2 regions of the Streptomyces sp. NPDC049577 genome follow, and region 1 is predicted to be linked to the other one. Evidence: riboswitches for the same ligand, from Rfam matches in the RefSeq annotation. Region 1 holds a riboswitch; the other holds the start of a gene.

Region 1 (4,205 bases):
GAGGGCGGCGGCCATGTAGTGGATCAGCGGCATCTCGGTGACCAGGGTGGAGACGGCCGTGGCGTGCACGGCGTGGGTGTGCACGATCGCGGCTGCGTCGGTGGCCCGGTAGACGGCGAGGTGCATGGGCAACTCGCTGGTGGGGAGCAGTGCGCCGAACAGCCGGCGGCCGTCGAGGCCGACGCCGACGGCGTCCCCGGGCCCGAGCCGGTCGTAGGGCACGCCGGTGGGTGTGACGAGGACCACGTCCCCGATCCGGGCGGAGACGTTCCCGGAGGTGCCCACCACCAGGCCCTCGGCCGTGGTGCGCCGGGCCGTGGCCACGACTTTTGCCCATGCCCGGCGTATCTCGTCGCGCTCGGCCAGATCCGTCATCGTTGTCCGCCTCCGGTGGGTGTCATGGCGCCGCCCGACCCAGTTCACCTTCCGTTCACCCGGAGTCCCTACGGTCGCCGCGTACTGACCACCGAACTGATTGCCTGGGTGAATGGAACACATCACGCTTCTCATCGGGATCGTGATCGTCACGGCCTTGGTGTTCGACTTTACGAACGGCTTCCACGACACGGCCAACGCCATGGCCACCACCATCTCCACCGGCGCTCTCAAGCCGAAGACCGCCGTCGCGATGTCGGCGGCACTCAACCTCGTCGGCGCGTTCCTGTCCGTGGAGGTCGCCAAGACGATCTCCGGCGGCATCATCGACGAGAAGGCCGGGGTCAGACCCGAGATCATCTTCGCCGGACTGGTCGGGGCGATCGTCTGGAACCTGCTGACGTGGCTGGCGGGCCTGCCCTCCAGCTCCTCGCACGCCCTCTTCGGCGGTCTGATCGGCGCCACCCTGGTTTCGGTGGGTACGCACGGCGTGCACGGTGACGCGATCGTCATGAAGGTCCTCATCCCGGCGGTGTGCGCCCCGATCGTGGCCGGCATCGCCTCCACGGCCGCGACCCGGCTCACCTACCGCCTCTCCCGCGGCCGCGACGAGCAGGACACCGCGAAGGGCTACCGCGCCGGCCAGATCGCCTCGGCCGCCCTGGTCTCCCTCGCGCACGGCACCAACGACGCGCAGAAGACGATGGGCGTCATCACCCTCGCGCTGGTCACCGGTGGCGTCATCGCCCCGCACTCCGACCCGCCGCTGTGGGTCGTCGTCTCGGCCGGCCTGGCCATCGCGCTCGGCACGTACCTGGGCGGCTGGCGCATCATCCAGACGCTCGGCAAGGGCCTCACCGACATCCGCCCGGCGCAGGGCTTCGCCGCCCAGACCGGTGCCGCCACGGTGATCCTCGCCTCCTCGCACATCGGCTTCGCGCTCTCCACCACCCAGGTCTGCTCCGGCTCGGTCATGGGCGCCGGCCTCGGCCGCAAGGGCGGCGTGGTGCGCTGGTCCACGGCCGGCCGCATGGTCCTCGCCTGGGGCCTGACCCTCCCGGCCGCCGGTCTCGTCGCCGGCGCGGCCGCCCTCCTCGCCGACCAGGGCGACTGGGGCGTCGCCGCGGTGGCCGTCCTCGCCCTCGCCGCGAGCGGCGCGATCTGGGCGGCCTCGCGCCGCAAGCCGGTCACGCACGACAACGTCACCGACGCCCCCGCCGCCCCCGCCGCGGAGCCGGCCGGTGTCGTCACCGCCGCCCTCAAGGCCGTCGCCCCGCCGCCGGCGGGCCCGCTGGCCACGTCCGAGACCGCAGCCTAGGAAGCGACCATGCACATCAACTGGATGGCCCTCGGCCAGGTCTTCGGCGTCAGCGTCCTGGTCACCGTCGCCCTGGTGGGTGTCTTCACCCTCGGCATCGTCGGCACGTCCCGCCCCGCCGGGCAGGCGGGCAGCGGCGCGGCCCTGGCCCGCACGGGTGCCTACCTCTGCTACGCGCTGTGCGCGGCGGCCGTGGGGTACGGGATCTATCTGATCGTGGGCTGACCACGCCTCTTCGCGGCCGTCACGGCCGCTGCGCGCCGGACGGACCGAGCGGACATCCGCTCGGCCCGTCCGGCGTTCCGGGCTCCCGGGCCCCTGGGGAGAGTTGACCTTGGCTCCGGCTCGTGGTGGACTGCCGAACGCCAAACGGCGACAGCAGAGGAAGCCGGTGCGAGTCCGGCGCGGTCCCGCCACTGTCACCGGGGAGCGCACCCCCGTCATGAGGGCCACGGCCGTACGAAGGCGGCTGGAAGGCCGGGGGCGACGCGGATCCGGGAGCCAGGAGACTCTGGTCGCCGGTCACGTCGATCCAGGGCGCGGACCCTGAGTGAGGACACATCGCCATGCCCGGCCGCACCGCGGTCTACGCGTCCGGCGCGGCGCTCGGCTTTCTCGGCGACCTGGTGCTCGGCGATCCCCGCCGCGGTCACCCGGTCGCCGCGTTCGGCCGTGCCGCGCAGGCCGTCGAGGACCGGCTGTGGCGCGACCACCGAGGTCGCGGAACCCTGCACACCCTGCTCTGCGCGGGCGGCGCCACCGCCGCCGCCGCGCTGCTCACCCGCGCCGTACGCGGCTCCCGTACGGCCGAGACCGCGCTGACCGCGGCCGCCGTCTGGGCCGTGCTGGGCGGCACCTCGCTGGGCCGCGAGGCACGGGCCGTCGGCGGGGCGCTCGCCGCCGGGGACCTGGACGTGGCCCGGGAGCGGCTGCCGCACCTGTGCGGGCGCGACCCGCAGGCCCTGGACCACCAGCAGATCGCCCGCGCCGTGGTGGAGTCCGTGGCCGAGAACACCTCCGACGCCGTCGTCGGCGCGCTGGTCTGGGGCGCCCTCGCGGGGGTGCCCGGGCTGGTCGGCTTCCGCGCGGTCAACACGCTCGACGCGATGGTGGGTCACAAGTCGCCCCGCCACCTGCGGTTCGGCTGGGCCTCGGCCCGGCTCGACGACGCCGTCGGCTGGCCCGGCGCGCGGCTGACCGCCGCCCTCACCGTGCTCGCCGGCCCGGACCGGCGCGGCGCCTGGCGGATCGCCCGGCGGGACGCCTCCCGGCACCCGAGCCCCAACGCCGGCCCGGTGGAGGCGGCCTTCGCCGGGGCCCTGGGCGTGCGGCTCGGCGGCACCCTCGCCTACTCCGGCCGCGTCGAGCACCGGCCCGTGCTGGGCGAGGAGAACCGCCCGGTCGAGGTGCGCGACATCGAGCGCGCGGTGCGGCTCTCGCGCCGGGTCGCGGTCCTGGCCCTGGGCGCCTCCGTCGCCTGCCGGTACGCCGTCTCCCGCACCCGCGCGCTGGGCAGGCTCTCGAAGGCGCAACCGACGGTGTCCACGAGGAGGAACCGGTGACGACGGACGGGCGCGGGCCGGGCGGCCCGCTGGGCGGGGGCCTGCTGGTGGCCGGGACCACCTCCGACGCGGGCAAGAGCGTGGTGACCGCGGGCATCTGCCGCTGGCTGGCCCGCAAGGGCGTAAAGGTGGCGCCCTTCAAGGCGCAGAACATGTCGCTCAACTCCTATGTCACGCGCGAGGGCGCGGAGATAGGCCGGGCGCAGGCCATGCAGGCCGCGGCGGCCGGCGTGGAGCCGACGGCGCTGATGAACCCGGTGCTGCTCAAGCCCGGCGGCGACCGCAGCAGCCAGGTCGTGCTGATGGGCAAGCCGGTCGGCGAGCTCAGCGCCCGTGGCTACCACGCGGGCCGGCAGGAGCAGTTGTTCGGCACGGTCACCGAGTGCCTGGCCGAGCTGCGGCGCACGCACGACGCGGTGATCTGCGAGGGCGCCGGCAGCCCGGCCGAGATCAATCTGCGGCGCAGCGACATCGTCAACATGGGCCTCGCACGGGCCGCGCGACTGCCGGTCGTGGTGGTCGGCGACATCGACCGGGGCGGCGTCTTCGCCTCCTTCTTCGGCACGACCGCGCTGTTGTCCCGCGAGGACCAGGAGCTGGTAGCGGGTTACCTCGTCAACAAGTTCCGCGGCGATGTCACGCTGCTGGAGCCCGGCCTGGACATGCTGCGCGAGCTGACCGGCCGTCCGACGGTGGGCGTGCTGCCGTTCGCGCACGGGCTCGGCATCGACGAGGAGGACGGGCTGCGCGTGTCGCTGCGCGGCGCCGTCCGCGAGTCGGTGGTCGCGCCGCCGTACGGCGGCGACGTGCTGCGCGTGGCCGTCTGCGCGGTGCCGCTGATGTCCAACTTCACGGACGTGGACGCGCTGGCGGCCGAACCGGGCGTCGTGGTGCGGTTCGTGGACCGGCCCGAGGAGCTGGCCGACGCCGACCTCGTCGTGGTGCCGGGC
Region 2 (4,205 bases), on a different contig from region 1:
CGTGCCGGCCGCCCGGCGGAGCCTGGCGATGCTGCGGGAGGTCGGTCTGGGCTATCTGCGTCTGGGCCAGCCGGCCACCGAGCTGTCGGGCGGGGAGGCGCAGCGCGTCAAGCTCGCCGCGGAGCTCCAGCGCACCCGGCGCGGGCACACCCTCTACGTGCTCGACGAGCCGACGACCGGGCTGCACCCCGCCGACACCGAGGTGCTGCTGCGGCAGCTGCACGGGCTGGTGGAGGCGGGCGACTCGGTGGTGGTCGTCGAGCACGACATGGCCGTGGTCGCGGGCGCGGACCACGTCGTGGACCTCGGCCCCGGGGGCGGCGACGAGGGCGGGCGCGTGGTCGCGGCGGGCACGCCGCAGCAGGTGGCGGCGGCCGCCGGGAGCGTGACGGCGCGCTACCTCGCGAAGGAGCTGGGCGCCTGACGTCCGTCCCGGCGGCCGTTGGTCATCCGTCGGAGGCCGGGGCGGCGGCCGTGCGGGCCGCCCAGCGCTGTTCGACCTTGGCGAAGCGCCAGTAGGCGAGGGCGAGGGCCCAGACGGCCACGAAGAGGCCGACGATGACGAAGCCGACGTTGTCGAGGTCCAGCCCGGCGATCCAGCCGCTGACCCCGTCGTCCAGCCCGAGCTTCTCGTGCAGGACGCCGACCAGTTCGATGGTGCCGATGAGGAAGGCGACGGCGATCGACAGCCCGGTGATGGTGAGGTTGTAGTAGACCTTGCGCACCGGGTTGGAGAAGGCCCACTGGTAGGCGAAGTTCATGAACGTGCCGTCGAGCGTGTCGAACAGGCTCATGCCGGCCGCGAAGAGCAGCGGCAGGCACAGGATCGCGTACCAGGGCAGGCCGGCCGCGGCGCCGCTGCCGGCCATCACCATGAGCGTGACCTCGGTGGCGGTGTCGAAGCCGAGCCCGAAGAGGAAGCCCAGCGGATACATCTGGCCGGGGCGGGAGACGGAGCGGGTGAGCCGGCCGAGCAGGCGGTTCATGAAGCCCCGGGAGTCCAGCTGCCGTTCCAGCTCGGCCTCGTCGTAGCGTCCCTCGCGCATCGCGCGGAAGATGCGCAGGATGCCGGAGAGGGCGACGAGGTTGAGGGCGGCGATGAGGTAGAGGAAGCCGCCGGAGACGGTGGTGCCGACCACGCCGAGGGTCTGGTGGGTGGTGGACTCCTCGTTCATCAGCACCCCGGCCAGATGGGTGCCGCCGGCCACCAGGGCGGCCATGACGACGACCACGCTGGAGTGGCCGAGGGCGAACCAGAAGCCGACCGAGACCGGGCGCTTGCCGTCGGCCATCAGCTTGCGGGTGGTGTTGTCGATGGCGGCGATGTGGTCGGCGTCGAAGGCGTGCCGCATGCCGAGGGTGTAGGCGGTGACGCCGAGGCCGACGCCGAAGACCTTGGAGTCGACCCGGTAGTGGTTGGGCACGACCAGCAGGAAGAGCACGCCGAAGGCGACGACGTGCAGGGCGGCGATGACGGCCAGCAGGCCGGCGGTGCGCACGGTGTCCTGGCGGCGCCAGCGGAAGGCGGGCGGCGGGCCGTCGGGCGCGCGGTCGGACACGGCGGTATTCACGGACATCAGGGGTGAACGCTCCAGCACCTCGTGGATCATTTCTTCGGTGCCGTGGCCGGTCTCCTGGCTTACGGGTCCGTTCGCGCCCGCCCCCGCCTTCCCGGCAGCCGGCTGCGGCCAGTGGCTCCGCGCGCCCGTGGACGCGCGGTGTGGGACGGAAACTCCCCGATCACAGTGGCGAGGGCCGCTCCGGAATGGGACCACGAGGGTCCGTCACCGGTCTTCCCGAGCACCACGACCGGGCCACCTTAACGTTTCGGCCGCATCCCCTGACGAAGAAGTGGTTATCACCACGTATGCACGGAGCGATGGACGCGCGGGCGGGCCGGTGCTACGTGTGCGGGAACGAGCAGAAAGGGCTGACCGCCATGGCAGACGCTGAGCACGGGCCCCGTCGGGCCGGCAAGGACTCACCGGGCGGGGCCGGGGCCCCGCCGGGGGCCTTCGCCCGGCGCATCGGGCTGTTCCAGGCCACCGCCATCAACATGAGCCAGATGTGCGGGATCGGGCCGTTCGTCACGATCCCGCTGATGGTTGCCGCCTTCGGGGGCCCGCAGGCCGTCATCGGCTTCGTCGCGGGCGCGGTGCTGGCGCTGGCGGACGGTCTGGTCTGGGCCGAGCTCGGCGCGTCCCTGCCGGGCGCGGGCGGCAGTTACGTCTATCTGCGGCAGGCGTTCCAGTACCGCACGGGCAAGCTGATGCCCTTCCTGTTCGTGTGGACGGCGATGCTGTTCATCCCGCTGGCGATGGCGACGGGCGTGATCGGCTTCGTCCAGTACCTCGGCTTCCTCTGGCCGGGCATGACGCCGGGCCAGGGCGATCTGACCGGGCTGGCGCTGATCGCGGTGGTCGTGGCGCTGCTGTGGCGCGGCGTGGAGAACATCGCGCGGATCACCGCTGTGCTGTGGTGCGTGATGATCGCCTCTGTCGTGCTCGTCATCGTCGCCGCGTTCACGCACTTCAGCACCGCGCTCGCGTTCACCTACCCCGCCCACGCCTTCGAGCTGACGGGCAATCACTTCTGGATCGGCTTCGCCGCGGGTCTGACCATCGGCATCTACGACTACGGCGGTTACTACACCGCCGCCTACATGGGCGCGGAGATCAAGAACCCCGGGCGCACCCTGCCGCGCGCCATCGTCTACTCGATCCTCGGCATCATGGTCATCTATCTGCTGCTCCAGATCGGCACCCTGGGCGTGGTCGACTGGCGGGAGATGCTCGACCCGGGCTCCACGGCCGCCACCTCGGTGGCCTCGGCGGTGCTGGAGAGGACCTGGGGCAAGGCCGCCGCGAACGCCGTCACGGTGCTGATCCTCGTCACCGCCTTCGCCTCCGTCTACACCGGGCTGCTGGGCGGTTCGCGCGTGCCCTACGACGCCGCCCGGGAGAAGGTCTTCTTCCGCCCCTTCGGCACCCTGCACCCGCGCCACCGCTTCCCGGTGCTGCCGCTGGTGACGATGGGCGTCATCGGCGCCGTGGGGTTTCTGATCGGCCGTCATACGGATCTGGCGACGCTGATCCAGCTGCTGACCACCGTGATGGTGCTGGTGCAGGCGCTCGCCCAGATCGTGGCCGTGACGGTGCTGCGCCGCCGCCAGCCGGGGCTGCCGCGGCCGTACCGGATGTGGCTCTATCCGCTGCCGAGCCTGGTGGCGCTGGTGGGCTGGCTGGTCATCTACGGCTACGCGGACCGCAATTCCCCCGGCCGGCACCCCATCGAATGGTCCCTGGCCTGGGTCGCCGCCGGCTGCGCGGCCTTCGCCGCGTGGGCGGCGTACGAGAAGGTGTGGCCGTTCGGACCGCGCGAGATCAGCGAGGAGTACCTGCCGGACGCCGCCGGGGACACCCACGGGCGAAGCCCGGGCGGTGGTCCGGACAGCGGCCCGGACGACGGCGCGGAGAACGGCCCGAACGACCGCGAGCCGACGCCCGCCTGACGGCCCGACACCGGCGGAGTTGCCGAACGGTGATAAAACGGCACCCATGCCCGTGACCAGTGCCCCGTCCTCGAAGCCCACCTCCGCCAAGCCGCGCCGGCTGCTCTGGCACCGCCTGATATTCGGGCTCTGGTACCGGCCCGTCGACGTGCTCGACGAGGCCCGGGACCGGAGCGTGTGGGGTGCGGCGACGTTCCTGAGCCTGCTGTGCGGGGCGATGGGCACGATGGGCAAGGACTCCTTCTGGGGCCAGTGGGAGGTGAGCCCCGCGCTGGCCCTGTGGGCGATGGCCATCGGTGCCGTGGTGGTGCTGCTGGCCAGCCTGCTGCTGGGGATCGTCACCCATGCCATCGCCCGCCGGCTGGGCGGCAACGGCAGGTTCGCGCCCACCACCGGTCTGTTCGTCCTCGTCTTCTGGGCGACCGACCTGCCCCGGCTGGCCCTCGACGCCTGGCTGCCCTCGGACTCGGTGCCCGTGCGGGCCGCGGCCTCCGTGACGGCGGCCTTCGGCTGCGCGCTGGCCGTCCTGCTGATCCGCGGCCAGCACCATCTGCCGACCCGCAAGGCGGTGGCGGCGGTGAGCGTACAGATGCTGGCGGCCGTGGCCCTGCTGAAGTTCCCGCCCGGCAGCGGCTGACGGCCGGCCCGAACGGCAGCGGCCCCGGAACGACGATGGCCCGCCCGGTGCGACGGG

Evidence for each region. Region 1 has a riboswitch for cobalamin ahead of AB0K09_RS26650 (cobalamin biosynthesis protein). Riboswitches for the same ligand answer to the same signal wherever they lie in the genome.
Region 2: linked by a shared signal. The riboswitch ahead of AB0K09_RS16465 (HoxN/HupN/NixA family nickel/cobalt transporter) and the one ahead of AB0K09_RS26650 (cobalamin biosynthesis protein) in region 1 are both predicted to bind cobalamin.

Annotation. Positions count from the first base shown of each region.
Region 1 is NZ_JBFAPH010000313.1:1,773-5,977, forward strand. It holds gene AB0K09_RS26635 (class II aldolase/adducin family protein) at 1-375, opposite strand, end outside; gene AB0K09_RS26640 (inorganic phosphate transporter) at 488-1,693, shown strand; gene AB0K09_RS26645 (hypothetical protein) at 1,703-1,918, shown strand; cobalamin riboswitch at 2,074-2,205, shown strand; gene AB0K09_RS26650 (cobalamin biosynthesis protein) at 2,260-3,255, shown strand; gene AB0K09_RS26655 (cobyric acid synthase) at 3,285-4,205, shown strand, end outside.
Region 2 is NZ_JBFAPH010000128.1:6,858-11,062, forward strand. It holds gene uvrA (excinuclease ABC subunit UvrA) at 1-424, shown strand, start outside; gene AB0K09_RS16465 (HoxN/HupN/NixA family nickel/cobalt transporter) at 447-1,577, opposite strand; cobalamin riboswitch at 1,607-1,823, opposite strand; gene AB0K09_RS16470 (APC family permease) at 1,940-3,511, shown strand; gene AB0K09_RS16475 (YIP1 family protein) at 3,558-4,148, shown strand.